Regions from separate parts of the Ferrimonas sp. YFM genome, predicted to be linked through region 1. Evidence: predicted binding sites of a transcription regulator. Region 1 holds the regulator's gene; each other region holds the start of a gene.
What was found. Region 1 encodes NrdR, which represses ribonucleotide reductase genes. Its sites were predicted from a motif close to AAACACNANATNTNGTGTTT; they were not measured.
Positions count from the first base shown of each region.

Region 1 (9,957 bases):
CTACCTCAAGCTGATGGAGGCCACCGAGGCCCTGGTGGAGTTCAATCAGCAGGTGGTGGAAGCAGACACCCTCGCCAGCCAGGAGGCCTCAACCCGCAGCTACTGGGTGCTGGGAGGGGGTGCCCTGTTGGTGGGTGTCTTTATGCTGGGAAGCGCGATGGTGCTGGTGCGCCAGATCTGCCGTCCATTGGCCAGGGTTCGGACCTTTATCTCAGCAGTGGCCCAGGGGGACCTCACCTGTCAGCTGGATCAGTCCCATTTCTCCCAGGACGAATTGGGGCAACTGGCCGCCGACAGCAGGCAGATGGGTGAGCGGCTGGCCTCTTTGGTGGCTGAAATAGCCGGGGCCGCCGATCAGCTTGGCGGGGCCATCGATGAGGTTGGCTCGGTGTCGGAGCAGGTGTCTCAGGGGATGGCGCAACAGCAGGCGCGCATCGGCTCCATCGCCGCCGCCATGACCCAGATGCAGACCACGGTGGATGAGGTGGCGCGCAACACTCAGTCCGCCTCGGGTTCGGCGGATCAGGCCAATGGCGACGCCGGTTCCGGCATGAGTGAGGTGCAAAGCAGCATCCAGGGCATCGGCGAGGCGGAGAGAGTGATCCAGCAGGCGGGGGAACTGGCGGCAGAGCTGGAGCGGGAGACCAACAACATCACCGTGGTGGTGGACGTGATCCGCGAAATTGCCGACCAGACCAACCTGTTGGCCCTCAATGCCGCCATCGAGGCGGCCCGGGCGGGTGAGCAGGGCAGGGGCTTTGCGGTGGTGGCCGATGAGGTGCGCACCCTGGCCGGTCGTACCCAGGAGTCCACCAGCCGCATCAACGCCATCATCGAACAGCTGCAGGCCAGCTCCAAGCAGGCCGGCGAGGCCACCCAGGCCAGCTGCGAGCTGATCAAGAGCTGCGTGGCCCAGGCCGACAGGGCCAGCCACTCCATGACTCAGGTGGTGACCAGCATCGATGCCATCGCCGCCATGAACACCCAGATTGCCGGTGCCTGCGCCCAGCAGCAGTCGGTGGCCACCGAACTGGGCCAGAACCTGGAGGGGGTCAGTCAAGCCTCCCGGGAAGTGGCCGCCGGCTCGGCCCAGACCGCCAGGGCCAGCGTCGAGCTGGGGCAACTGGCCTCCCAGCTGCACGGCGCCGTCAGTCAATTTCGCATTCAATAGAAGAGACCACCTATGATCACAACCATGCTGAAGGGCAAGCTGCATCAGGCCCGAGTGACCCACGCCGAGCTGGAGTATGAAGGCTCCTGCGCCATCGACCGGGAGTTTCTGGCCCTGGCCGGAATCCTGGAGTACGAGAAGATCGAACTCTACAACGTCGATAACGGCGAGCGATTTGCCACCTATGCCATCGCCGCCGAGGCGGGCAGCAAGATAATTTCCGTCAATGGTGCCGCCGCCCACAAGGCCTCCCCCGGTGACCGGCTGATCATCTGCGCCTATGTGCAGATGGCCCAGCATCAGGCCCAGAACCACAAGCCCAGCCTGGTGTACCTGGCCGAGGGCAACCGGGTGAAGGGGGTTGGCCAGGGCGTGCCGGTTCAGGCCGCCGGTTAAGGGAACGCCTCGCCGATTCCCGGGGGATTGGCAAGGCGGATTTCGATGCGCAGGGATGCGCCAACTATCGCGTTCATTTATGAGGAAACAGCATCCGGGCTCATTGGACTTGGGATCGGGGTCACACAGGAGTAAACTAGTGGCCGCCTAAAAAATAACCCCCTACGCAGGAGACATGGATGCTGGAAAAAACTATGAACATCGCCGATTTTGATCCCGAACTCTGGGAAGCGATGGAAGCGGAGCGTGTCCGTCAGGAAGAGCATATCGAACTGATCGCCTCCGAAAACTACACCAGCCCCCGAGTGCTGGAGGCCCAGGGCTCTCAGCTGACCAACAAGTACGCAGAAGGCTATCCGCACAAGCGCTATTACGGTGGCTGTGAGTATGTCGACAAGTCCGAAGAGCTGGCCATCAATCGTGCCAACGAGCTGTTCGGTTCCGACTACGCCAACGTTCAGCCCCACTCCGGCTCCCAGGCCAATGCCGCGGTCTACATGGCCCTGCTGCAGCCCGGCGATACCGTACTGGGAATGAGCCTGGCCCACGGTGGCCACCTGACCCACGGCGCCAGCGTCTCCTTCTCCGGGAAAATGTACAACGCCGTTCAGTACGGTATCTCTCCTGAGACCGGTGAGATCGATTACGACGAAGTGCTGGCCCTGGCCAAAGAGCATCAGCCCAAGATGATCATCGCCGGCTTCTCCGCCTACTCCGGTGTCATCGACTGGGCCAAATTCCGCGAGATTGCCGATGAAGTGGGTGCCTACCTGTTTGTGGACATGGCCCACGTGGCGGGTCTGATTGCCGCCGGCGTCTACCCCAACCCGGTGCCTCACGCCCATGTGGTGACCACCACCACTCACAAGACCCTGGCGGGTCCCCGTGGTGGCCTGATCCTCTCCGCCTGTGGCGACGAGACCATCTACAAGAAGCTGAACTCCGCGGTGTTCCCCGGCGGTCAGGGCGGCCCTCTGTGTCACGTGATCGCCGCCAAGGCGGTGGCCTTCAAGGAAGCGCTGCAGCCTGAGTTCAAAACCTACCAGCAGCAGGTGGTGACCAACGCCCAGGCGATGGCCGAAGTGTTCATGGCCCGTGGTTATAAGGTGGTGTCCGGTGGTACTCAAAACCACCTGTTCCTGTTGGACCTCATCGACAAGGACATTACCGGTAAGGATGCGGACGCCGCCCTGGGCCGCGCCAACATCACGGTCAACAAGAACTCAGTGCCCAACGATCCCCGCAGCCCCTTTGTGACCTCTGGTCTGCGTATCGGCACCCCGGCCCTGACCCGCCGTGGCATCGACGAGGCGGAATGTCGCGAGATGACCGGCTGGATCTGCGACATCCTCGACGATTTCGGTAACGAAGCCGTGGTCGAGCGGGTGAAGTCCCAGGTGAAGGAGCTGTGTGCCCGCCGTCCGGTTTACCGCTAATCTGAATCCGGTGCGGTGACCAGTTCGTCTGTACAGGGCCCATCACTCGATGGGCCCTGTTGTTTTCCTACCCACAATGACCCGGAATCTCTTTTTGAGACCCTCCTTTGTTAGCAAAGGGTTATGGAGTCACGTCCAGACGGAGAGCCAGATCAAAGGGCGAGCCCCAAACCCCCGCAAACCGTTAACCTGAGGGCGTAAATCCGCTATTCTATGCAGTCAGTTAAGCTGTCCTGGTAAAAGGGACCCCGCCGGAGGCAACATGCACTGTCCATTTTGTTCAACCAACGACACCAAGGTGATCGACTCCCGTCTGGTGGCCGAAGGGCACCAGGTGCGACGCCGCCGTGAGTGTCTTACCTGTCATGAGCGTTTCACCACTTTCGAAACCGCCGAACTGGTGATGCCCAGGGTGATCAAACAGAACGGCACCCGAGAGCCCTTTGATGAGGAGAAACTGCGTCGTGGCATTCAGCGCGCCGTGGAGAAGCGTCCGGTGTCTCAGGAAGCCATCGAGCAGTCCCTGAGTAAGATCAAGTCCGCTCTGCGCGCCACCGGCGAGCGGGAAGTGGGTTCAGACATGGTGGGTAATCTGGTGATGGAGCAATTGATGGCCCTGGATAAGGTGGCCTACATCCGTTTCGCCTCTGTGTACCGGGCCTTCGAAGATCTGTCTCAATTCGGCGAAGCGATCGCCAAGCTGGAAAAGTAATGAACTGGTCAGAAGACGACTTTCAATTCATGCGCCGGGCCATCGAACTGGCCCGGCGCGGCCGTTTCTCTACCCGCCCCAACCCTGCAGTGGGCTGCGTCATCGTCAAGGATGGCCAGGTGGTGGGAGAGGGGTTCCATCCCAAGGCGGGTGAGCCCCATGCCGAGGTGTTTGCCCTGCGCGCCGCTGCCGAGCAGGCCCGGGGGGCCACCGCCTATGTGACCCTGGAGCCGTGCTCCCATTATGGCCGCACCCCACCTTGTGCCGAGGCCCTGATCAAGGCCGGCGTCGGCCGGGTGGTGGCCGCCATGGTGGATCCCAATCCCCAGGTGGCAGGTCGGGGCCTGACCATGTTGCGCGAAGCGGGCATCGAGGTCGCTGCGGGTTTGCTGGAGGGGGATGCCAGGGCGATCAACCCAGGTTTTATCAAAAGGATGTCCACCGGGCGTCCCTACATCCGCATCAAGCTGGCGGCTTCCATCGATGGCCGCACCGCCCTGGCCAATGGGCAGTCGAAATGGATCACCGGCCCACAAGCCAGGATGGATGTCCAGGCGATGCGTCTGGCCCACGGCGCTATCATTACCGGTGCCGACTCGGTGCTGGCGGATGACCCGTCCATGAATGTGCGCCCTGAGCAGCTGCCCGAGTCGCTGGCGTTGCCTCAGCACTGGTCTCAGCCCCTGCGGGTGGTGGTGGACGGCCGGGCCCGGCTGGCGCCACCACTGAAGATGACCGAGGTGGAGGGTCCCATGCTGCTGGCGTCCACCCAGGACTACGCTTGTGACTGGCCATCATCGGTAGAGTGCTGGCAGGGTCCCTCCAACGGGGAGAAGCTGGACCTGCAAGCCCTTATCGCCGAGCTGGCCGAACGCCAGATCAACACCGTGATGGTGGAGGCGGGGGCCTCATTGGCCGGCGCCTTTCTCAGTTCCGGTCTCTGGGATGAACTAATTCTGTATCAGGCACCTAAGATGATGGGCAGCGACGGCCGCGGGGTGGTAAACCTGCCCGAGCTGGCTGAGATGGCCCAGGTGCCGGAGTTTCAATTTAAAGACGTACGCCGGGTCGGCGCCGATTTGCGGCTGACCCTGGTGCGCGCGGAGTCATAGATGTTTACAGGCATTATCGAAGCGGTAGGCACCCTGCGTCAGCTGGAACGCCGCGGTGACGACCTCAAGGTGACCGTGGCCAGCGGCAAGCTGCCCCTGGAAGACGTGCAACTGGGAGACAGCATCGCCACCAACGGCGTCTGTCTCACCGTGGTGGAGAAGCTGGCGGACGGCTATGTGGCCGATGTGTCCGGTGAAACCCTGGCACGAACCAATTTTGCTCACTACCAGGTTGGCCAGAAGGTCAATCTGGAGCGGGCGGTGACCCCGGACACCCGTCTGGGAGGTCATCTGGTCAGCGGCCACATCGACGGCCTGGCCACAGTCGAGAGCGTCAGCCCCCGCGGACGCGCCATAGAGTATTGGCTGCGGGCCCCATCGGGCCTGGGCCGCTACATCCCCGAGAAGGGGTCGGTGACCATTGACGGCATCAGCCTGACCGCCAACGAGGTGGACGGTCACCGTTTCCGACTTACCCTGGTACCCCATACCGTCCAGGAGACCACCATAGGTGAGCTCAAGCCCGGTTCTACGGTGAACCTGGAGGTGGATCTGATCGCCCGTTATCTGGAGCGACTGATGCAACCTCTGGATGATGAGCCTGAGGCCGGCGGCATCACCATGGAGATGTTGGCAAAAACTGGATTCTTAAAATAACAAGGTCATCAAGATGGCACTGAACAGCATTGAAGAGATCATCGAGGATATCCGTCTGGGCAAGATGGTGATCCTGATGGACGACGAGGATCGCGAGAACGAGGGCGATCTGATCATGGCCGCGGAAGCGGTGACCCCGGAAGCGATCAACTTTATGGCCAAGTATGGCCGTGGATTGATCTGCATGCCCATGAGCGGTGAGCGCTGTGACCGTCTGGGTCTGCACCAGATGGTCTCCCGCCACACCGAGCAGTACGGCACCGCCTTTACCGTCTCCATCGAGGCGGCCCAAGGGGTGACTACAGGCATCTCCGCCGCCGATCGCGCGGTCACCATTTTGACCGCCGTGGCCAAGGACGCCAAGCCCACCGACCTGGTGCAGCCCGGGCATATCTTTCCCCTGCGTGCCCGTGAGGGTGGGGTGCTGACCCGAGCCGGTCACACCGAAGCCTCGGTGGACCTGGCCCGCCTGGGTGGATACGAGTCCGCCGCGGTGATCGTGGAGATCCTCAATGAGGATGGCACCATGGCCCGTCGTCCTCAGCTGGAGGAGTTTGCCGCGGAGCATGGCCTCAAGGTGGGCACCATCGCCGACCTGATTGAGTACCGCAACCTCAATGAGACCACCATTGTCCGTGAAGCCAGCTGCCGCTGGCCCACCCGCTTTGGTGAGTTTGAGCTGGTGAGCTTCCGCGACACCATTGACGGTGAAGCCCACTTTGCCCTGGTGAAGGGCGACCTGGCTGACAACCCTCTGGTCCGGGTTCATCTGCATGATGGCTTCAACGACCTGTTGTTCTCCGAACGTGGCGGCGCCAGCCCCTGGGGCCTGGACAGTGCCCTTGGCCGCATCGCCCAGGAGGAGAACGGTGTGCTGGTGCTGTTGGGTCGTCACCAGACCAGCGAAGAGCTGTTGGAGCAGATCAAAGCTTACGCCGAAGAGGACAAGGGTGCCGTTGGCCCCAAGCACAAGCCTTTCGGCACCTCCCGCACCGTGGGTGTGGGATCCCAGATCCTGGCGGAGCTGGGGGTCACCCGGATGCGTCTGCTGTCCGGGCAGAAACGTTACCACGCCCTGTCCGGTTTCGGACTGGAAGTGACCGAGTACATCGGTGAATAAAACTGGCCGGCCAGCGTTAAGTTTTTAATGCTGGCTGTGCTATCATTACGCCACTTTTCGCCCCGGTCTCATGCCGGGGCGTATACCAATCTGTTTTTTGGATATAAATCATGATTGTCATCGAAGGAAACATTGAAGCCAAAGGCGCTAAGATCGCCCTGGTGGTCGGCCGTTTTAACAGCTTTGTCGTAGAGAGCCTGGTAGAGGGCGCCATCGATACCCTGAAGCGTCTTGGTAACGTCAATGACGATGATATCTCCATCGTTCGCGTACCTGGCGCCTTCGAACTGCCTCTGGCAGCTCGCAAACTGGCTGCCAAGGGTGAGTTTGACGCCATCATCGCACTGGGTGCGGTGATCCGTGGTGGCACTCCCCACTTCGATTTCGTTGCCGGAGAGTGCAACAAGGGACTGGCACAGGTGATGCTGGAGTTTGATACTCCCGTCTCCTTCGGCGTCCTAACTACCGATACCATCGAGCAGGCCATTGAGCGTGCCGGCACCAAGGCTGGCAACAAGGGCCACGAGGCCGCAATGAGCGCCCTGGAGATGGTCAACGTCCTTAAGCAGATTTAAGAGACGTCTATAATTCAGGAGAACCAAGTGAAGCCTTCAGAGCGTCGCAAAGCCCGCCGACTGGCGGTGCAAGCCATCTATTCATGGCAATTGAGTAGAAATGATGTGGCTAACGTAGAGCACCATTTCCTCACAGAGCAGGAAACCGACGGCGTGGATGTGGCTTACTTCCGTGAACTGCTGGTTGGGGTATCGACCCACGCCAAGCAGTTGGATGAAAAGTGCAAGCCTTACCTGGCTCGTCTCATCGAGGAAGTGGACCCCATCGAACTGGCGGTTTTGCGCCTGGGCGCGTACGAGTTGCTCTATCGCGACGACGTGCCCTTCAAGGTGGCTATCAACGAAGCCATTGAACTGGCCAAGGTTTTCGCCTCCGACGACAGCCACAAGTTCGTCAACGGGGTGCTGGATAAACTGGCCAACGCCCAGAAGCGTTAAGCTTTAGCGTTGATCGATTAATGGAGCGGCCACATAACTATGTGGCCCTTTTTATGTATGCCTATTAGCGAATTTGAATTGATCGAGCGGTTCTTCCGTCAGGGATGTCAGCGAGGCAACCAGCGCAAGGACGTATTGATGGGGATCGGTGACGATGCCGCCGTCCTGAAGATGCCGGACAACAACCAGCTGGTGGCCACCACGGACACCCTGGTTGAGGGGATCCATTTCCTGCCCTCCATCGACCCTCAAGTACTGGCGTATAAGTCGGTGGCGGTCAACCTGTCGGATCTGGCCGCCATGGGCGCGGATCCCGCCTGGCTGACCCTGGCCCTGACCCTGCCGACCAGCGATGAAGCCTGGCTGGCCCGTTTCGCCGCCGGTTTGAACCAGATCTGTGAGTACTATGGTATCGCCCTGGTCGGGGGAGACACCACCCGCGGTCCGCTGACCATCACCCTGACCGCCCTGGGCCATGTGCCCGCGGACCAGTCCCTGACCCGCAGTGGTGCCAAGCCCGGAGACTGGATCTTCGTCACCGGTCACCTCGGCGACAGCGCCGCCGGCCTCAAGCTGCTCAAGGGCGAACTGGAGGCCAGTGACGACCACAAAGAGTTTCTGGTGACCCGTCACCTGAGGCCGACGCCGCGAATCCTGGCGGGACGCTCTCTGCGTGGCATTGCCAGCTCCTGCCTGGATCTCTCCGACGGCCTGGCCGGGGATCTGGAGCACATCGTCAAGGCGTCAGAGGTGTCCGCTCATGTGGAGATCGATAAGCTGCCTCTGTCCAGGGCGCTGCAGGAGACTCTGGGGCTGGAGGAGGCCCGTCAACTGGCGATCCGTGGCGGCGAAGATTATGAGCTGCTGTTCACCGTACCCGAGGCTCAGAAGGGCGCCCTGATCACCGCCCTGGGTGAGGCGGGAGTCAGCCACACCTGCATCGGCCAGGTTCGTGCCGGCAGCGGCATCCACTACTATTGCGATGGTGAGCCTCTGGCTGAGGCGCCCCAGAGCTTCCGCCACTTCTGAGGGAAGAGAGATGACGCGATTTGCTGGTGTGCGCCTGAGCAACCCGGTGCACTTCCTGGCCCTGGGGGGCGGCCTGGGGCTGGCGCCCAAGGCGCCGGGCACCTTCGGTACCCTGGCGGCTTTCCCCTTCTACTGGCTGATGCAGGACTGGTCCCTGTTTCCCTATCTGATGACCCTGATCCTGTTCTCTGCGGTGGGGATCTATCTGTGCGGCAAGACCGCCGAGGACATGGGGGTGCACGATCATCCCGCCATCGTCTGGGATGAGGTGGTGGGAATGCTGATCACCCTGATCGCCGCCCCGGCGGGGTGGATCTGGCTGGTGATCGGCTTTGCCCTGTTCCGTCTGTTCGATATCTGGAAACCCTGGCCCATCCGCTTCTTCGACAAGCAGATGGAGGGGGGCCTGGGGATCATGATGGACGACATCCTCGCCGGCATCTTTGCCCTGGTGTGGCTGCAAGCCCTGGCCCGCCTGTTCCCCGATCTGTGATGCTCCCCCAAAGGCCCGCGCTCTGCGGGCCTTTTGTCATCAAAATGTCATCTTCCTCGCTTTACATATGCGTTTTGGCGAATATAATTAGTGCATATTCGTTTTTCCATATGTGAGTCACCATGAGAGATCCCGTATCCCTGCTCAAGGGGTTGGCCGACGCCACCCGGCTGAAGATCATGCTGCTCATCAGCCGCGAAGGGGAGCTGTGCGTCTGCGAGCTTTCCACTGCACTGGATGAGAGCCAACCCAAGATATCCCGTCACCTGGCCCGTCTGCGCAGTGAAGGCTTGCTGCGCGATGTGCGTAAGGGTCAGTGGGTGTTCTACCGCCTGGCGGAACTGCCGGACTGGACCCTGGATACCCTGGATGGACTCAACCAGCAACGGCCCGACGTCATCGACGCCGACATCAAACGACTGGCGGCCATGGGCGATCGCCCCGACCGCAAAGCACTGTGCTGCGACTGAGGGGAAATCATGGGACTGTTTGAACGTTATCTTAGCCTGTGGGTGGCCCTGGCCATTGGCGCAGGCGTCCTGCTGGGCCAGCTGTGGCCCGAGGCCTTCGCTGCCCTGGCCAACTGGCAGGTGGCGCAAATCAATTTGGTCATTGCCGTACTTATCTGGGTGATGATCTTCCCGATGATGGTGCAGGTGGAGTTCCGCTCCGTGCGTCAGGTGAGCCGCCAACCCAAAGGGCTGTGGCTGACTTTGGTGATCAACTGGCTGATCAAGCCCTTCACCATGGCCGCCATCGCCTGGCTGTTCTTCCGTGGCCTGTTTGCGGATCTGGTGCCTGCCGCCGACGCGGAGCAG
Region 1 covers NZ_AP027368.1:1,061,838-1,071,794, forward strand. The annotation lists gene QUE41_RS04940 (methyl-accepting chemotaxis protein) at 1-1,171, shown strand, start outside; gene panD (aspartate 1-decarboxylase) at 1,184-1,567, shown strand; gene glyA (serine hydroxymethyltransferase) at 1,747-3,003, shown strand; gene nrdR (transcriptional regulator NrdR) at 3,266-3,715, shown strand; gene ribD (bifunctional diaminohydroxyphosphoribosylaminopyrimidine deaminase/5-amino-6-(5-phosphoribosylamino)uracil reductase RibD) at 3,715-4,827, shown strand; gene QUE41_RS04965 (riboflavin synthase) at 4,828-5,484, shown strand; gene ribBA (bifunctional 3,4-dihydroxy-2-butanone-4-phosphate synthase/GTP cyclohydrolase II) at 5,498-6,604, shown strand; gene ribH (6,7-dimethyl-8-ribityllumazine synthase) at 6,715-7,179, shown strand; gene nusB (transcription antitermination factor NusB) at 7,207-7,617, shown strand; gene thiL (thiamine-phosphate kinase) at 7,681-8,646, shown strand; gene QUE41_RS04990 (phosphatidylglycerophosphatase A family protein) at 8,657-9,139, shown strand; gene QUE41_RS04995 (metalloregulator ArsR/SmtB family transcription factor) at 9,262-9,609, shown strand; gene arsB (ACR3 family arsenite efflux transporter) at 9,619-9,957, shown strand, end outside.

Region 2 (9,957 bases), 1.3 Mb from region 1:
ACCAGCAAAGAGACTGCAGAGGCCGCGCTGGCCTTTGCCTTTGACTATCTTGAGTCCGATCCCATCACCACCCTTGTCTATACCCACAGCCACGTGGATCATTTCGGCGGCGCAGAAGCGGCCACTGAGTATGCAGACGGCGAACTGACCGTGGTAGCGCCTGCGGGCTTCATGAAGGAAGCCACCAGTGAAAACATTCTGGCGGGGACCGCCATGGTGCGTCGCGCCGGCTATCAGTATGGCCGCAATCTGCCTGTGTCTCCCCAGGGCCACGTGGATCTGGGCTTGGGCAAGTCGGTGGCCTTTGGCACCGTCGGCCTGATCCCACCCAACCTGGAGGTGACACAAACCGGAGAGCGTCACACCCTGGATGGCGTGGAGTTTGAATTCCAGATGGTCTCCGGCTCTGAAGCCCCGTCGGAGTTCACCTTTTACCTTCCCCAGCAGCGGGCCTTCTGCGGCGCCGAGATGGTGTCGCAAACCATGCACAACCTCTATACCCTGCGCGGCGCCAAGGTGCGTGATGCCCTGGGTTGGAGCCGCTACATCGATGAGGCCGCCAGTCGTTATCCCGAGGCGGAGATCTATTTCGGCAGTCACCACTGGCCGGTGTGGGGCCAGGAGAGGGTGCAGGAGTTCCTGGGCAGCCAGCGCGACCTGTACAAGTTCATTCACGACCAAACCCTGAGACTGGCCAACCAGGGCTATACCCCGGGAGAAATAGCCGAGCAACTGCAACTGCCTCAGGGGCTGCGTCAGGAGTTCTCCGCCCGAGGCTACTACGGCACGTTGAAACAGAACATTCGCGCGGTGTATCAGTTTTACTTTGGCTGGTATGACGGCAATCCTGCCCATCTGGATCCCTTGCCGCGCGCCTCGGCAGCCCGGCGTTACGTGGAGCTGGCCGGTGGCGCAGAGGTGATGCGCAACAAGGCGATCGCCGCCATGGATCTGGGCGAGTACCGCTGGGCGGCAGAGCTGCTCAACCACCTGGTGTTCTTCGACCCGGATGACAACAGTGCCAGAGAGATGCTGGCCAGGACCTACGAGCAGATGGGCTATCAGGCTGAGTCCGGTACCTGGCGCGACTCCTATCTGAGTGCCGCCCTGGAACTGCGCGAAGGGGTGCCTGAGGGGCTGAGTATGGAGAAGAAGATGGCCGGGGTGCTGCAGCAGACGGACATACGCCACTTCCTCGATGCGCTGGCCACCAGGGTCGATTACGAAGCCGCCGGTGAGGACAGCTACTCTCTGGTGCTGGAGATCCTGGATGCCCAGGAAGTCTATCTGCTGCAGATTGCCAACGGAGTCCTCCATTACCGGCCACTGACCGGCGACCCCGACGACTCCATGCCTTACCTGGGGCTGAGTCGTAAGCTGTTTATCCAGCTGGCATCACGACAGGTGGCGATGCAGGATCTGGTGACAGGTGACAACCTCCGGGTGGATGGCAGCATCATGGACATGGTGGCCTTCTTCCGCCTGTTTGAGCCACCGGAGTCAGAATTCAACATCATCGAGCCTTAGACGCCCCCTCTTACTAACCTAATGTCCTTGAACTGCGGCGCCCACTTTGTGGGCGACCGACTCAATTTTCTTACATTTCAGGAACCCGGTTCGTGTGACGCCCTCTAAAGGGGGAGTTTTGGAGCCCGTTGTTTAAGGGAAGGTATTGATGAACTGGTTAAAACGCGGGTGCTACTGGGCTGCATTGGGGCTGTTCCTGTTTCCGATCCTGGCCATGGTGTTTGAATTTCCTCTGGCCTTCCAGGTGTACGGCGACGGCAATCAGCTTCACAGCGCCAGCAATGAGCTCAGGCAGTTTGTGCTGGCCAACTACTGGTTGCCCGCCTGCTGGCTGGCGTCCGGCTTGCTGTTGATTGGGACCGGCATCGAACGCCGCACCATCACATTGGCCTTTGGCGGTGGTTTGCTGTTGCTGTTTCCCTTTATCCATTATGGCGTTGCCCGCCTGAGCGCGTCCTTGCTGAGTGGTTGTGACGACTGCCAGGTGTTCGGTACGCCAGAGCTGCTGGTAAACATCATCATCGTCACCCTGGGCGCCCTGGCGTTGCAGCGTAGGCGCCGCCCTGCAGCCTGAACCTTGTATGGCCTCAGCCCCTCTGTTAGCTTGAAAGATCAATAGGGCGACAGGGAGCTGTGAGACGCGATGCCAGTCAGGGAAAGAATGGCTCATGAAGGGGTTGAAGGGGTGCGGGTAGGGCGCTTCAATCAGGGGATCAACACCACCTTCATCCTCTACCGCATCGGTGACACCCAGATTGATACCGGGCCGCCGAATCAGTGGTCCACCATTCGTCGCCTCCTCGATGCCCAGCCTCCCAAGCGCTTGCTGCTGACCCACCACCATGAGGATCACGCGGGCAACGCCGCCCGCATTGCCAGCCGCTATCAGCTGACGCCCCTGGCCCCAGAGCTTGGGCGGGCCAAGCTGGCGCGCGGCTATCGCATTCCCCCCATACAGAGGATGATCTGGGGCAGTCCACTGCCAGTGGAGACCCAGCCGCTGCCTGAGACGGTGCCCATGGCACAAGGGGGGGATCTGCACGCCATCCATACCCCGGGACACGCCAAGGACCTCACCTGTTTTCACTGGCCACAGCGGGGCTACCTGTTCTCCGGTGATCTTTATCTGTCCAAGTCGATTCGTTACCTAAGGGCGGATGAAAATCTGCTGCAGCTGATGCAGAGCATCAATAAGGTGTTGGCGCTGGAGTTTGATGTGCTGTTCTGCCCTCACAGGGGCATAGTGCCCCAGGGCCACCTGGCCCTGAGGGAAAAGCTGGATAACCTGCGCGCCTTGTGTGACAAAGCCAGTGCCCTGCATGGAGAGGGTGTGGAGTCTGACGAGATCATCAATCGCCTGCTGGGGCCGGAGGACTGGCTGTCCAAGCTCAGTGGCTACAACATCAGCAAGGGCAACCTGATTCGCCAGGCGGTGGAGATAGACTCCTCTAAGGTGTAGCGACTTGCAGCGACAATAACAAAAGGGGCCAATGGGCCCCTTTTGTGGTCTGTGTGGCAGTTACTCCACGGCAGGGATGCACGCCTGTGCCCTTGGAGAGAGACGGTGCACCACCTGGTTGCTGCTGCCTCGCCACAGCAGGGAGGGATCCGCCAGCTCCTGTTCGAAGCGGCCATCGATCAGCACATCCAGGTAGGGCAGCAGTGCCTGCTGGGCGTCATCCAGCTCGTCCAGTCGGTAGCCTGTCCAGCACCAGATGTCCTTGTCCGGGCAGCGCTCCTTAACCTGGGTGACCAACTCGAGAATGGCGGGCACATTGGCCGGGTGAAGGGGGTCGCCTCCGGAGAGACTCAGGCCACGGCGCTTGATGCGGGTGTCGCTGAGATCGCGGATGATCTGCTCCACCAACTCGTCGGTAAAGGGGTGACCTGAGTCCAGTCGCTGGGTGCTCTGGTTGTAGCAGCCCTTGCACTGATGGACGCAACCGGACACAAACAGGGTACAGCGAGTGCCCAGTCCATTGACCACATCCACCGGATAATAGTTGTGATAGTTCATTGATGCGTCCTCCATCAAAAAGGGCAGGGACCAGCCCTGCCCTTTGTCGTGTACTCAAATGCTACAGGTGTTTAACCCTGCGCTTAACCTCTTCCTGCTTGCCTTCGTTGAAGGGGCGGGCGTCCGGGCTGCCCAGGTAACCGCAGACGCGACGGGTGACGGACACCTTGGACGGGTCATGGTTGCCGCACTTGGGACAGGTGAAGCCCTTGGAGGTGCAATCGAACTCACCGGTGTAGCCGCACTCATAGCACTCATCGATGGGCGTGTTGGTGCCGTAGTAGGGCACATGCTGGTAGGAGTAATCCCACACATCTTCCAACGCCTCGACGTTCTTCTGCATGTTGGGGTACTCGCCGTAGCAGATGAAGCCACCGTTGGCGATCTTCGGATAGGGCTTCTCGAAGTCGATCTTGTCGTAAGGGTTCACCTTCTTCTCCACATCCAGGTGGAAGCTGTTGGTGTAGTAGCCCTTGTCGGTTACCCCGTCGACCACACCGAACTGGCGCTGGTCAATTTTGCAGAAACGGGTGCACAGGTTTTCGCTGGGGGTGGAGTAGAGGCTGAAGCCATAACCGGTTTGTGCCTTCCAGGCGTCGGTAGCGGCGCGCAGACGCTCTACGATGGTTAGGGCCTTGGCACGCATCTCCTCAGAGTCAAACACGTGGCCAGAGGCGCCGTACAGGGCGTTGACCGTCTCGTGCAGGCCGATGTAGCCCAGGGAGATGGACGCACGGCCATTTTTGAAGATCTCGCTGATGTCGTCGTCCGGCTTCAGACGCACGCCACAGGCACCCTCCATGTACAGGATGGGGGCCACCCGGGCCTTCACACCTTCCAGGCGATCGATGCGGGTCATCAGGGCCTTCTTGGCCAGGGCCAGGCGGTTGTCCAGCAGTTCGAAGAACAGGTTCTCGTTGCCCTTGGCTTCGATGGCGATGCGGGGCAGGTTCAGGCTGACCACGCCCAGGTTGTTGCGCCCTTCGTGCACCAGTTGACCATCCTGCTCGTAGGCGGACAGGAAGCTGCGGCAGCCCATGGGGGTCTTGAAGGAGCCGGTCACCTCGACCACGCGGTCGTAGTTGAGGATGTCCGGGTACATCCGCTTGGTGGAGCACTCCAGCGCCAGCTTCTTGATGTCGTAGTTGGCGTCGCCCTCTTTGTGGTTCAGGCCATCACGGATGGCGAACACCAGCTTGGGGAACACCGGAGTCTTGTGGTTCTTGCCCAGGCCGACCATGCGCACCTTGAGGATGGATTGCTGGATGAGGCGGCTCTGCCAGCTGGTGCCCAGGCCAAAGCCGAAGGTCACAAAGGGGGTCTGGCCATTGGCGGTGTGCAGGGTGTTGACCTCGTATTCCAGGCTCTGGAAGGCGTCATAACACTCCTTCTCGGTGCGCGCCATGGCGTAGGCTTCCACGTCGGACACCTGCCACTCTTTGCCCACTTCCAGGTGCTTCTCATAGCTCTTGGTGACGTAGGGCTCCAGCACTTCATCGATGCGGTTGATGGTGGTGCCGCCATAGATGTGGCTGGCTACCTGGGCGATGATCTGGGCGGTCACCGCGGTGGCGGTGGAGATGGACTTGGGTACGTCGATCTCGGCGTTGCCCATCTTGAAGCCGCCGGTCAGCATCCCTTCCAGATCGATCAACATGCAGTTGAACATCGGGAAGAAGGGGGCGTAGTCCAGATCGTGGTAGTGGATTTCGCCGCACTCATGGGCCTTGACCACTTCCCGAGGCAGGATGTGGCGGGTAGCGTAGTGCTTGGCGACGATGCCAGCCAGCAGATCCCGTTGAGTGGGGATCACCTTGGAGTCCTTGTTGGCGTTCTCGTGGAGCAGGGCAGCGTTGCTCTGATCCACCAGGCCACGGATCTCACGGTTCAGGCGGCTATTGGATTCGCGGGCGATATCGCGATCATGGCGATACTCGATGTAGGCACGGGCCACCGCTTTATAGGGGCCCGCCATCAGATGGTTTTCCACCATCTGCTGGATCTCGTCGATGTTGACGTCGCCAGACTCAGCCAGTTCCTGCTCAATGGTGTTAGAGACACGTTGAGCGTAGTCATCATCCTTGACGTCAGCTGCCATGGCAGCCCGTGCGATAGCGTCGCGAATCCTTGCGCTATCAAAGGGCACCTGACAACCGTCTCTCTTAATCACAACTGGCATGAGAAAAAATCCTTAAGAATGTAGGAATAGGCCTTGACAAGCACTACATCTTGTTGCCTTGTCTTAAATATGGCCCATATGTGGGGTTTCGACGCATATTAAGCGCCAATTTTCCGTCGGATAAATTGATCGCGATCAAGAAGATCACTACCCAAAATTCGAATGAAGTTACTGTTAAGTGATTCATTGGTGTTGATCAAGTTTTTATAAAGTAATCAACATGTATCCGATATGATCTTTCGATGTGATCTCTGAACAGAGAGTCGGCGGTTGTCGGTGCAAAAATGAGGGGGTGAGGGTGTGATGGAAACAGTGTTCTTCATACTTGTCCCTGTGGATGGTTTCACAGCTTGTGGAAAACCCGCTTCGGCCCTTGGTTGCCCTGCCTTAGAGCTGTGGTTAGATCCTTGTTAAATTCCTGATCGCAAAATGGCGGTTCTGATAACAAAAAAAGGGAGCGTTTGCTCCCTTTTTGCTCAGCACCAAATGGCGGTTTTGTTACAGCTTTTCGCTGCGATCGAGAATGGTTTCCATCTCGTCCATCAGACGGTTCATCCGATTGAAGATCGCTTCGTAAGGCTGGGCACTGGCCAGATCGACCCCGGCGGTTTTCACCAGGTCATAGGGGTAGTCACTGCCACCGGACTTCAGCAGGTTCAGGTAGCGGTCGTAGGCCGCCTTGTCGCCGCTGAGCACCTCATCGGCAAACGCCGCAGAGGCTGCGATGGAGGTGGCGTACTGATACACGTAGAAGTTGTAGTAGAAGTGCGGCACATAGGCCCACTCAATGCCGTAGGCGTCATCGATGGCCATCACGCCCTTGTCGTGACCGTGGTAGCGACGCAGCAGATCCAGGTAGATCTCAGAGGCGCGGGTATCGCTCAGAGGCTGACCTTTCTCTACCTCTTCGTGGATGGCACGTTCAAACTCGGCAAACATGGTCTGACGGAAGAAGGTCTGACGGAACTTCTCCAGAGTCTGGCCCAGGTAGTAGAGGCGCTCGTTGTCGTCTGCGGCATTCTTCAGTGCGTAGTCGGTCAGCAGGTGCTCCTGGAAGGTGGAGGCGATCTCTGCAGTAAAGGTGGCGTAGCCTGCGGTGGCGTAGGGCTGATTGGCGTTAGCGTACACAGAGTGGGTAGCGTGGCCCCACTCGTGGGTCAGGGTAGACACCGAGGTGTAGTCATCGTTGTAGTTCATCAGCACGTAGGGGTGTACGTCGTAGGCGCTGCCGCTCATGTAGGCACCGGAGCGCTTGCCCAGCTTGGGATAGGTGTCCATCCAGCGCTGGTCCAGGCCGGTACGGATCTTGTTGACGTAGCTGTCGCCCATGGGCTCCAGGGAGGCCAGCATCATCTCGATGCCACGCTCAATGGGATAATCACCTGTGGCTTTGACCACGGCGGGGTAGATGTCAAAATAGCCTTGATCATCCAATTTCAGCATACGGGAGCGTAACTTAAGGTAACGCTGCAGGGTGTCGAGGTTGGCGTTGGTGGTGTCCACCAGGGCGCTGTACACCTCTACCGGGATGTTGTCTTCGCTCAGCGCGGCTTCCAGGGCGGAGTCGTGGTTGCGGCTGCGGGCGTTGAATACGTCGGCTTTTACATTGGCGTCCAGCAGAGAGGCGATGGTGCGACGGTACTTGGACAGGGTGCCAAAGAAGTTGTCGAACGCTTTCTTACGTACATCGCGATCAGGATGGCTGCGGAAACGGGCGTAGGTGGCCTGGTTCAGGGTCACCAGTTCTCCGTCCAGCTCCACTTCTGGCCAGGGCAGTTCGGCATTGGTGAAGGTGGCGTAGCTGGAGTAGGGGGCACTGGTGACGGTGCCGGCAGCAGCCAGGATCTTCTCTGCCGCAGGGGCCAAGGTGTGGGCCTTGCCGCGCAGAATGTTCTCCAGCGGGAAGCGGTAGTCGGCCAGACGAGGCTCAGACTTCACCATGGCCAACACCTTCTCTTCGCCCAGGCTGATCAGCTCAGGGTTGATGAAGGAGGAGCCCTGGTTGAAACGGTTGGCCAGCATGGCGATGGACTGACGCTTGGCACCGTTGTCGGAGTTGCGCAGATCGGTGTCCGCATTCAGGTTGGCGTACACGTACAACTGGGACAGAGTCTTGGACAGCCCGTAATAGAGGTCCATGGCATCGGCCAGGGTCGCAGCGGAATGGCCCAACTTGCCCTGATAGGCGGCGAGTTGATCCAATTGCTTCTCCAGGCTGGTTTTTTGGCCCTGCCACTGTTGCCAATCGGCGTAGAGTGGGGTCAGATCCCAGTTCTGTTGAGTTTCCTCGGCCACCAGGGCCGGTGAAAGGGCGGCGCCGGCAAACAGGGCCAGGCCAATCAGTGACTGCTTAAACATTGTAAGTCCATATAATCGTTATGGTTAAAGACAGCAGCAGCTTAGCAACTGTGGCGCAATGCTGTGAGACAACATTGGTAACAGAATGAAAAAGAGTGACAAGGCGCACCAAAATGACGGTGCGGCCATCAAAATGACCCCGAAACAGCAGGTGCTGGCCCTGCTGGATCAGTGCCTGGCCACAGGCGTGCGAGGCCGGGTTCAGGCGGTGATCAAGCAGGCGATCGCCGACATTGAGGGCCAGGGTAAAGCCTCCGGTTATCAGCATGCGGAAAGCGACATCAATGAAGCGGACTACCCGGGCCTGATCTTCAAAGTCGGCCGTCACAAGCGCCGCTGGGTCTACCGTTACACGCCCAAGGGGGCCAAGAGCACCCGCCAGCTTACCCTGGGCTACTACCCGCAGATGGACCGACAGGCCGCCATTGAGTCCTGGCAGCAGCACAGGCTGGTGCAGCAGGGTGAAGCGCCGCCGCCCCAGGGCACCCCTTTGAGCAAAGGGGTTGAGCTCTTTGCCGACTGGGCTCAGGGCCGGCGCCCAAGGTGGCGGGCGGAAGTGAGTCAGCTGGAAGCCTTGTTCGACGGAGAACGGGCAGAGCGCATCGGTGAGTCACTGACCCTGGCGGAAGTGGAGGCCCTGGTGGCCCCACAGCAGCCTGGGGCCAAACACCGGCTCAGCCTGCTTCGGCTGTTTTTCCGGGTGGCGCGAGGACTGGAGTCTGCCCAGGGGTGGATGACCCCAGGCACGGCCTGTCCCTGTGAAGCCTTCAGCCTGGCACGCAATACTTCGTTGAGCCATAAAATCGGTTGGCGAGAGCTGGGCCGTTACCACAAAACGGTACTGGCCCTGGACGATGCCGAGGCCCTAAAGCCCCTCCTTCTTTTGCAACTGAGCAACCTCATCGGCTTCAAATCCCTGTGTCAACTGAGCTGGTCTCAGCTGGATCTGGACCGGGGTTTCGCACGGGTTCAGGTCGACGGCAGGGTCCGTTTCCTGATGCTCTCCTCAGAGACTTCTGCCTGGCTCAAGCGTCGCCAGCGAGAGGCATCAGAGGGCCCCTGGGTATTCAGCTGTCCCACGGACTCCAGCAAGCCGATGCCGGAAAGCTACCCAGTAAAACTAATGAGTGATCTCAAGGGGCAATGTGGTCTTGACCGGCGTTTCACCACCGCCTCCATTCGAGAGCTGGCCAGCCAGTGGCTGAAAGAGCAGGGCAGAGAGGTGCCCAAACGTCCCTGGCCGCTGCTGGAGGAGAGGCCCTCAGAGGGGCAGGTTGGGGAGCTGTTTGAGCTGTCAAAGATGTGGGTCAAAAGGCTACACATACAAAAGTCCGCCGGCTGACTTGAGTCGGGTTGCGCGCCTTTTCCATTTTTACCGACTTTTACGTTGTGTAACCAAAAGTGTAACCCGTCCCTTTTTGGTGGCGTTTCGACCAGGCGTTTGAGGGCGCGATCTCGTCAAAAGTCAATTTTTGTCGATGCTACACTTCTGACCCGCCTCTGGCGCCTCAGTCTACTCGCTCGTCTGAAAAAGAGGGACCTTGTCTGAATCTGGCCTCTGAAGCCAGAAGACAAGCTGAGGTGAATAGGCCTGATTCTGACCTGGGCTGTCTGTGCACGTTCATGGGTACCGAGTGATATTTGCGGTTTACTGGCCACTCCTGTTTGCAGGTGCTGCCATGTCGGTTCGCAGGTGTGGCCGCCTACGCCTTCGCTAAGTCCTATCATTTATGCATAAGAATAATTAATTCGATAATGATGGGTGGGTTGGCCGGGTTAGTGAGCCATTGAGTGATCGTCCAAAGAGAACAATGTGGAAAAATTGCTCTGGTCTGGTAACTTAAAACGTATAGGAAAAGAGGGGCATCAGACCCCT
Region 2 covers NZ_AP027368.1:2,395,623-2,405,579, reverse strand. The annotation lists gene QUE41_RS11160 (alkyl/aryl-sulfatase) at 1-1,527, shown strand, start outside; gene QUE41_RS11155 (hypothetical protein) at 1,676-2,101, shown strand; gene QUE41_RS11150 (MBL fold metallo-hydrolase) at 2,189-2,986, shown strand; gene nrdG (anaerobic ribonucleoside-triphosphate reductase-activating protein) at 3,047-3,544, opposite strand; gene nrdD (anaerobic ribonucleoside-triphosphate reductase) at 3,606-5,723, opposite strand; gene pepF (oligoendopeptidase F) at 6,222-8,081, opposite strand; gene QUE41_RS11130 (hypothetical protein) at 8,167-9,423, shown strand.
Region 2: nrdD (anaerobic ribonucleoside-triphosphate reductase) is a predicted target of NrdR. The motif match lies at 5,793-5,812, and genes of this name have one in related genera.

Region 3 (9,957 bases), 1.3 Mb from region 1:
GCATGTATTTCAGCTGAGTCGCGCCCATACGGAAGTTGTTTCGACCGTATTTTTTAACTTCTGCCACGCTGTCCACTTCTTGAGAAAGGTTGAGGCGGCCAAAGTTGGTTTCGGCACCAACCGGGGCAGAAAAATTGGCAAAATCTGCATGGCCTCCCCGGGTACTCAGAAAAGCACCAGAGGGATAAAAACGCGGACCAATGATGTCACCGCCATCTATGGCCCTGCGCAGGCCGCCGTTCGCCCCGCCGGCATCCCGGACTGTGGTGAAACCCTGCATAAGATACATTTCGGCCATGCGTGAACCGTGAATGGCAAAGTCTTCCCAGGTTTTATCGGCTTCCATCGCCGGAAGATTTGGGCCCATCAACATCAGGTGGGCGTGATTTTCTATGAATCCTGGCGTCAGGGTTTTGCCTTTCCCATCAATCACCAGGGCATCGTCCCTAACGCTAATCGCACTGGAGGAGATGGATTTAATCAGGTTGCCTTCCACGAGCACATAATGGTCTTTGTACAGCTTGTTTTCTGTGCCGTTAAAGATGTCGACATTGTTAAAGACAATCTGAGGTTTGAGAGGGCCTTCATCAGCTAATACGAAGGAGGAGGCGGCGGTGAACGCCGAAAACAATGCGATGATTTTATTCATTGCTTATTAAGACCTGTGTGGGGAAATGGCCGATAGAAAGCGGGTTGGAACCCGGTTCAGCTCGTACGCACCGATTTAGCTTAGAACAGCTTGGGACATTTTCCAGCCGCCTGGGTTAAGGCCCGGAACAGGCTCCAGGGTGGAAGGCCGGCATGGAGGAGGGAGGCCGAATCGCGTTTCAGGTTAAGGGGCCGGTTGCGGATGAACTGGGCGTTTGTGGCTAGGTGGCCTTGTCTGTTTTACGCCGCCTGAGGGTTACGTTGAGAGAGGGAGACCCCCCTTTCTGGAAAAAGGTGTTTGCAGTGACCATCTACAAAAACAGGAGCCCAAGTGGCTCCTGTTTTGCTTTGGTTGACTCGCCCTGTTGGAGCGCCTAGATGGGCGCTCCTACTCTTACTTCAGCAGCAGAGGGCGCTGTTCCACCAGTTGCAGGAACTGCTCCATCTCAATCTTGTACAGCTCAGACAGCTGGCTGATGAACTCCTGGTGCTGCCAGTCGCTCTCGCGCTGTTCGGCGACGGCGCTCATCAGGGTCGAGGTGCTCTCTTGGTGCAGCTCGACCGGACGCTCGCCCAACAATACGCCGGTTTCGGCGTCGAACACCTGCAGCATCAGCGGCAGGCGGCCTTCAGTCAGCTCGGGCTCGACAAACTTGTCGCCCAGGCTCTTGGCTTCGAAGGGGCAGTCCATCACCAGACCATTACCAAAATCGAAGGAGAGCAGCAGGGCAGGGGAGCGGTAGATCACTCCGGCCTTCACCTCGTGGTTGCCCTGACCCAAAACCTGCTCCACCTCTGGGTGGCTGGGGGCTGGGATGGCAATCAGGATGCGGTTGGACTCGCCGGTAAACAGGTCGACGGAGGCGCCTTCTGGCGGGATCTTGGTAGATTCGGTCATGAACACTCTCTTTAGCGTGATAGCTGTGTGCGGCAAGTGTACCAGAGCCGGGGGCACATGCCAGAGCTTGCATCCACTTGCGACGAAAGAGATGCCTAAAAATCAATCGCTTCAAGATTTGCGCCCCGGATTGTCCGTTGAGCTGGCCGATTTTGGACTAGGCTAGAGTGCAACGGAGGAGGCCGAAATATGATGCGTAAGACATTAAAAACTGGCCTGGTTCTCTTGGTGTTGGCGGGGTTGACCGGTTGCACTGAAGACAATCAGCAGAGAGTGGAGCTGGCCCTGACCGAGGCGGGTCAGGCGATGGAGATGCTGGGTCACAGCGCCTCCGAGCTGGGCCAGGTGGCCTGGCTGGAGAGTCAGCGTTTGTGGGAGTCAGGTGAGACCTTGGCGCGGGAGAAGCAGCTGGCGTTTAATGAGTGGCGTCAGCCAGCCCAGCCCATGAACCGCTATGGCGGCATGGAGCTGACTGAAGCCCAGAAGGTTACTGAGGTGCCAGAAGAAGATCCGTCTCAGGAACACAGCAACAAGGAAGAATCTCATCACCCCTGACCAAAGCCATCGGGGTGGAGAGGTAGCGAACCCGGCCTTCAAGAAGCCGGGTCTTGCAGGCGCCGCAGTAGCCACTGCGGCACTCACTGTAGTGACCCTCAAGGGTGGTGAGCAGGGGCGTGTTGTCGCCCTGATGGCTGACCGGCGCCCGCTCGCCCACCTGAACCTTGAAGGTTTTGCTATCCGCCAACCCTAGAGTTCAAACCCGGACAGGTCGTCCTGGTCCACTTCGTTCTTGATCTGGTTGGTCAGGTAGGAGGACACCTCGACCTCCTGAGGGGCCACCTGTACCGCGTCGCTCTCCAGCCACTTGCTCATCCAGGGCAGGGGATTGGAGCGTTTGGGGAACAGCTCGGGCAGGCCCAGGGCGTTCATCCGCTGGTTGGTGATGAACTCCACGTAATCCTCGATGATCTTCTTGTTCAGGCCCAGCATGGAGCCATCTTTGAACAGGTAGGCGGCCCACTCCTTCTCCTGCTCGGCGGCGCGGCGGAAGATCTCCACAGATTCCTGGAAACACTCCACGGCGATCTCCGCCATCTCGTTGTCATCCTGGTTGGTGGCCATCAGGTTCAGCATGTGCTGAGTGCCCACCAGGTGCAGCTGCTCGTCGCGGGCGATAAAGCGGATGATCTTGGCGTTGCCCTCCATCACCTCACGCTCGGCAAAGGCGAAGGAGCAGGCGAAGGAGACGTAGAAACGGATCGCTTCCAATACGTTGATGGACACCAGGCACAGGTACAGCTTGCGCTTGAGTTCGCGGCGGCTGATGGTGAAGGTCTCATCGCCCACGCTGTGCTCACCTTCGCCAAACTGTTGGTAGCGCTGGGTGTAGTCGATGAGCTCATCGTAGTAACCGGAGATGTCGCCGGCACGCTTCTGGATCTCGCTGTTGGTGACGATGTCGTCGAACACCACCGAGGGATCATTGACGATGTTGCGAATGATGTGGGTGTAGGAGCGAGAGTGAATGGTCTCATAGAAGGACCAGGTCTCAATCCAGGTCTCCAGCTCCGGCAGGGACACCAGGGGCAGCAGCGCCACGTTGGGACTGCGGCCCTGGATGGAGTCCAGCAGGGTCTGGTACTTCAGGTTCGACAGGAAGATGTGCTTTTCGTGATCCGGCAGCTCGGCAAAGTCGATGCGGTCCTGGGTCACGTCCACCTCTTCCGGGCGCCAGAAGAAGGAGAGCTGCTTCTCAATCAGCTCTTCGAAGATGGGGTGCTTCTGCTGGTCGTAACGGGCAACGTTTACCGGATTACCCAGGAACATGGGCTCCTTGAGAGCGTTGTTGGCTTCCCGGGAAAAGGTGCTGTATCTGTGGCTCATGGTCATATCCTTGGCTGAGAGAGCGGCCCCGCAGGCGGAGCCGGCCGCTTAAATCTTACAGGCGCCGCCGGCGCAATCATCGGCTCCGTCGGTCTTAGTGCTGGAGTCCGACTGGCCATCCCGGGTGTTCTGGTAGTACAGGGTCTTGAGGCCGTACTTGTAGGCCAGCATCAAGTCCTTGAGCAGCACGTTCATGGGCATCTTGTTCTCATTGAAGCGGCCCGGATCATAGTTGGTGTTGGCGGAGATCGCCTGGTCGACGAACTTCTGCATGATCCCCACCAGTTGCAGGTAACCGGTGTTGTCCGGAATGTCCCACAGCAGCTCGTACTGGTTCTTCAAGGTCTCGATGCCAGGCACCACCTGCTTCATGATGCCGTCTTTGGAGCCCTTGACGCTCACCAGGCCACGAGGCGGCTCGATGCCGTTGGTGGCGTTGGAGATCTGCGAGCTGGTCTCCGAAGGCATCAGCGCGGACAGGGTAGAGTTGCGCAGGCCGAACTCTTTGATGTCGGCGCGCAGGGCTTCCCAGTCCAGGTGCAGCGGCTCTTCGCAAAACTCATCCACCGCCTTCTTGTAGGTGTCGATGGGCAGCAGGCCCTGGGCGTAGGTGGTCTCGTCAAAGCCCGGGCAGGCCCCTTGCTCCTTGGCCAGGTTGTTGGAGGCCTTGAGCAGGTAGTACTGAATCGCTTCGAACGCCTTGTGGGTCAGTCCGTTGCCGCTGCCGTCGGAGTAGCGGGCGCCGTTCTTCGCCAGGTAGTAGGCAAAGTTGATCACCCCAATGCCCAGGGTGCGGCGCTTCATGGAGCCCAGCTCGGCGGCCGGTACCGGGTAGTCCTGATAGTCCAGCAGGTTGTCCAGGGCGCGGACTGCCAGATCCGCCAGCTCTTCCAGCTCGCTCAGGTCGTCGATGGCGCCCAGGTTGAAGGCGGACAGGGTGCACAGGGCAATCTCGCCGTTGGGGTCGTCCAGGCTGTTCAGCGGCTTGGTGGGCAGGGCGATCTCCAGGCACAGGTTGGACTGCTTCACCGGGGCCACCTTGGGGTCGAAGGGGCTGTGGGTGTTGCAGTGATCCACGTGCTGGATGTAGATGCGGCCGGTGGAGGCGCGCTCCTGCATCAGCAGGCCAAACAGGCTGACCGCCTTCACCGTCTTGCGGCGAATGCTGCTGTCCGCTTCGTACTGGGTGTACAGGCGCTCAAACTCCTCCTGATCGGCGAAGAAGGCATCGTACAGGCCGGGTACGTCGGACGGGGAGAACAGGCTGATGTCGCCGCCGTCAATCAGGCGCTGGTACAGGGTGCGGTTAATTTGCACGCCGTAGTCCAGGTGACGGATACGGTTGGCGTCGGTGCCGCGGTTGTTCTTCAGTACCAGCAGCTCTTCCGCTTCTAGGTGCCACAGGGGGTAGAACAGGGTGGCGGCACCGCCGCGCACGCCGCCCTGGGAGCAGGACTTCACCGCAGTCTGGAAGTGTTTGAAGAAGGGCAGGCAACCGGTGTGGAAGGCTTCGCCGCCACGGATGGGGCTGCCCAGGGCACGGATCCCGCCGCCGTTGATGCCGATGCCGGCCCGCTGGCTCACGTAGTTGACGATGGCCGCAGAGGTGGCGTTGATGGAATCCAGGCTGTCACCGCACTCAATCAGCACGCAGGAGCTGAACTGGCGGGTAGGGGTGCGCACGCCGGACATGATGGGCGTGGGCAGGGAGATCTTGAATTTGGACGCGGCGTCGTAGAAGCGCTTCACGTAGTCCAGTCGTTCGCCTCTGGGGTAGTTGGCGAACAGACAGGCGGCCACCAGCATGTAGAGGAACTGGGCGCTTTCGAACACCTCACCGGTGACCCGGTTCTGCACTAGGTACTTGCCTTCCAGCTGTTTCACCGCCGCGTAGGAGAAGTCCATGTCGCGCCAGTGGTCGATGTGATCGTTGAGCTGGTTCAGCTCTTCCCGGCTGTAGTCGCTGAGGATGTGCTGGTCGTACTTACCCGCTTCCACCATCTTGGTGACGTGGTCGTACAGGTGAGGGGGCTCGAAGCGGCCATAGGCCTTCTTGCGCAGGTGGAAGACCGCCAGGCGGGCAGCCAGGTACTGGTAATCCGGGGTCTCCTCGCTGATGAGATCCGCGGCCGCCTTGATGATGGTCTCGTGGATCGCCTCGGTGGTCATGCCATCGAAGAAGTGGATGTGACTGGCCAGTTCCACCTGGGAGACCGACACATTGTTCAGATCCTGAGCGGCCCAATAGATCACCCTATGGATCTTATCCAGATCCAGGGGTTCCTGTTTACCACTTCGTTTCGTGATGAGGAGAGATTTATTCATGTCCAATTTTCGTCTTCACGTCGCCCACTGCGGCAAAGGCGAACGTCGAGACCTTATCCTTAGTTTGAGTACCTGAGAACTGCCGATCACCGTCTGAACGGCAATCACCCCTAATTGTGTGTGTTTTTATTATCGAGCACTACATGTAGTAGCGCCGATGGGTTGATCTACAAGATAAGGCGGTTTTCGGATCTGTGCAATAGCTCCGGATGTGATCAAATTGTGGGTAAACATGTGAATAATTAAGGAGGGGAAAAGATGTGCTTCTGCTAAGCCTTACCACCATTGGGCTGAGGAAAATGCAAGTGTTTTTTTCACAAAAACGAGGGGGCAAAAAATTTTTTTTGCCCCGGTTCGTATGACTATTTTTGAGTCAGATCGCGGATAAGATCAAAGAGATCGTCCGGACGATCGCAGCGGTGGTGTGCGGGCCAGGTGTGGGCCTGGTCCTCGTCACTGATGTAGCCCCACAAGGCGGCCACACTGATCATCCCGGCGCGGTTGGCGGCCACCACGTCCCGTTCGGCATCGCCGACATAGAGGATGGTTTCCGGCGCCAGAGACAGGGTTTCGGCCCCCAGGTGCAGCGGGGCAGGGTCGGGCTTGGCCACCGGCAGGGTATCGCCCCCCACCAACACCGCACTGCCAGAGAGTTCCGGCTGTTGCTCCAGCAGCTGACGCGCCAGTCCTTCCGGCTTGTTGGTGATGATCCCCCAGGGCAACAGATTCTCTTCCAGATAGCCGAGCATGGAGGGGATGCCGTCATAGGGACGGGTGTGGTGGCTGATGCGTTCTGCGTAGGCGGCCAGCAGGGTGTCTCGCATCGGGGTGATGTCGGTGCGATGAAAGCTGTCCCCCAGGCCCGCCTTGAGCAGCCCCTTGGAGCCGTGGCTGGAATAGAGGTAGGCCTGCTCCTCGGTGATGCCGGGGTAGCCGAACCTGGCCAGCGCCACGTTGGCGGCATGGCCGAGATCCAGGGCCGTGTCCAGCAGGGTGCCGTCGAGATCGAACAGCACCCCCTTGATGGCGGCGTTACTCATTAGGCTTAACCGCGTGAATCATGTAGTTGATGTCCATGCGGCTTGAGAGGCGGAAGGTCTCGGTCAGCGGGTTGTAGAGGACGCCGTCGGCGTGCTGCACCCGCAGTCCGGCGCGCTCACACCACTGAATCAGCTGGGAGGGGCGCAGGAACTTGCTGTAGTCGTGGGTGCCCTTGGGCAGCACTTTGACGATCTGCTCGGCGCCCACAATGGTGGTCATGTAGGCCAAAGGGGTCTTGTTGATGGTGGACAGGTACAGATGACCACCTGGCTTGACCATCTGGGCACAGGCGCGCACCACGGATTCCGGGTCGGGCACATGCTCAAGCATCTCCATGCAGGTCACCACATCGTAGTGGGCCCCCTTGTGTTCGGCGTGGGCCTCGGCGGTGCACAGCTGGTAGTCGATATCCAACTCACTCTCCAGGGCATGCAGCCTGGCCACCTCGATGGGCTCCTCGCCCATGTCCAGGCCGGTGGCTCGGGCGCCGGCTTTGGCCATGGCCTCGGTCAGCAGGCCGCCGCCGCAGCCCACATCCAGCACCTGTTTGCCAAACAGGCCATCGGCGTGACGCTCAATGTAGGCGGCGCGAAGGGGATTGAGCTGATGAAGAGGCTTGGAGTGCCCCATGGGATCCCACCAGGTGGAAGCCAGCTTCTCAAATTTGCCCACTTCTACGGGATCGACGTTTGACTGCTGCATTCTGTGTCCTTTCTCTAGATACTGCGTGCCTCCCTGACAGAAGGCTCCGATGACGCCAGTATACGATGGCGTCGGATGGGGAGAAAGACAGGCTTGGGAGGAAAACACCTCAAACAGACACAAAATGGTACATTTTACCCACGGCTCAGCACGTTTTTTGGTCAGTTGTAAGCCGTTGTTTCCTTAGGCAAGAAACGCGGCTTTCCAACGCCAATGTCTGTGCTACAATGCCGAATTACCGTTTTTGCCGGCCTGGCCGGCTCGGCGGGGAAATTGGGATTCTCTGCCGCATTTAGGGGACATTATCTGTCTATGACTGATCTGGCTAACGAAATTACGCCGATTAATATCGAAGAGGAGTTGAAAAGCTCCTATCTCGACTATGCCATGAGCGTGATTGTCGGGCGTGCATTGCCCGACGTCCGGGACGGCCTTAAGCCTGTTCACCGTCGCACCCTGTTCGCGATGAACGGCCTGGGTAACGACTGGAACAAACCCTACAAGAAATCCGCCCGTGTGGTGGGTGACGTTATCGGTAAATACCACCCCCACGGTGACAGTGCGGTCTACGACACCATTGTGCGTATGGCTCAGCCTTTCTCCCTGCGTTACTGCCTGGTCGACGGCCAGGGTAACTTCGGCTCCGTCGACGGCGACTCCGCGGCGGCAATGCGATACACCGAAGTGCGCATGGCCAAGATCTCCCACGAGCTGCTGGCAGACTTGGACAAGGAAACCGTGGACTACGTGCCCAACTACGATGGCACGGAACAGATTCCAGAGGTGTTGCCCACCAAGGTACCAAACCTGCTGGTCAACGGCTCCAGTGGTATTGCGGTAGGCATGGCCACCAACATTCCGCCTCATAACCTCACCGAGGTGATCGACGGCTGCCTGGCCTTTATCGACAACGGCGACATCAGCATCGATGAGCTGATTGAGATCATTCCAGGTCCCGACTTCCCCACCGGCGGCATCATCAATGGCCGCAAGGGGATCATCGATGCCTACAAGACCGGTCGCGGCAAGATCTACGTGCGCGCCCGTTCCGAGGTGGAAACCAGCAGCACCGGCAAAGAGTCCATCATTGTTCACGAGCTGCCTTATCAGGTGAACAAGGCCCGTTTGATCGAGAAGATCGCCGAGCTGGTGAAGGACAAGAAGCTGGAGGGGATCTCTGGCCTGCGCGATGAGTCCGATAAGGACGGCATGCGCGTGGTGATTGAACTCAAGCGTGGTGAAGTGCCGGAAGTGGTGCTGAACAACCTCTACTCTCAGACTCAGATGCAGACGGTGTTCGGCATCAACATGGTGGCACTGGGCAACAACCAGCCCAAGCTGTTCAACCTGAAAGAGACCCTGGATGCCTTCGTGACCCACCGTCGCGAAGTGGTGACCCGTCGTACCGTGTACGAACTGCGCAAGGCGCGCGAGCGGGCTCACATCCTGGAAGGTCTGGCCATCTCCCTGGCCAACATCGATCCTGTGATTGAGCTGATTCGACACTCTCCGACCCCGGCAGAAGCCCGTGAAGCGCTGCTGTCCCGCGGTTGGGAGCTGGGTAATGTGGCCGCCATGCTGGAGAAGGCCGGTGATGACGCCGCCCGCCCAGACTGGCTGACCCCAGAGTTCGGCATCCGTGACGGCCTCTACTACCTGACCCAGACTCAGGCCCAGGCCATTCTGGATCTGCGTCTGCAGAAGCTGACCGGTCTGGAACACGAGAAGATCCTCGACGAGTACCGTGAATTGCTGGATGTGATCGCCGAGCTGATGCACATCCTGGCCAGCCCAGAGCGCCTGATGGAAGTGATCCGTGAGGAGCTGGAAGCGATTCGCGCCGAGTACGGTGATGAGCGTAAGACCGAGATCAGCTCCGCCTCCGCGGACATCTCTCTGGAAGACCTGATCACCGAAGAAGACGTGGTGGTGACCCTGTCCCACGCCGGCTACTGTAAGTATCAGCCTCTGAGCGATTACGAAGCCCAGCGTCGTGGCGGTAAGGGTAAGGCGGCGGCCAAGATGAAGGATGAAGACTTCATCGAGCGCCTGCTGGTGGCCAACACCCACGACACCATCCTGTGCTTCTCCAACGCCGGTAAGGTGTACTGGCTCAAGGTGTACCAGCTGCCTCTGGCCAGCCGCACCGCCCGTGGTAAGCCGATTGTGAACCTGCTGCCGCTGGATGACGGCGAAGTGATTCAGGCGATTCTGCCGGTTCGTGAGTACGACCCAAGTAAATACATCGTGTTTGCCACCGCCAAGGGCACCGTGAAGAAGACCGCTCTGGACGCCTACAGCCGTCCGCTGTCTTCCGGTATCCGCGCCATCAACCTCAACGAGGGTGATGAGCTGATTGCCGTGGACATCACCGATGGCAGCAACGAAGTGATGCTGTTCTCCGACGCCGGTAAAGTGGTGCGCTTCGACGAATCCAACGTGCGCTCCATGGGCCGTAC
Region 3 covers NZ_AP027368.1:2,371,176-2,381,132, reverse strand. The annotation lists gene QUE41_RS11040 (metal-dependent hydrolase family protein) at 1-649, opposite strand, end outside; gene QUE41_RS11035 (hypothetical protein) at 1,043-1,546, opposite strand; gene QUE41_RS11030 (hypothetical protein) at 1,736-2,101, shown strand; gene yfaE (class I ribonucleotide reductase maintenance protein YfaE) at 2,034-2,291, opposite strand; gene nrdB (class Ia ribonucleoside-diphosphate reductase subunit beta) at 2,294-3,430, opposite strand; gene nrdA (class 1a ribonucleoside-diphosphate reductase subunit alpha) at 3,479-5,755, opposite strand; gene QUE41_RS11010 (HAD family hydrolase) at 6,118-6,795, opposite strand; gene ubiG (bifunctional 2-polyprenyl-6-hydroxyphenol methylase/3-demethylubiquinol 3-O-methyltransferase UbiG) at 6,788-7,498, opposite strand; gene gyrA (DNA gyrase subunit A) at 7,811-9,957, shown strand, end outside.
Region 3: nrdA (class 1a ribonucleoside-diphosphate reductase subunit alpha) is a predicted target of NrdR. The motif match lies at 5,890-5,909, and genes of this name have one in related genera.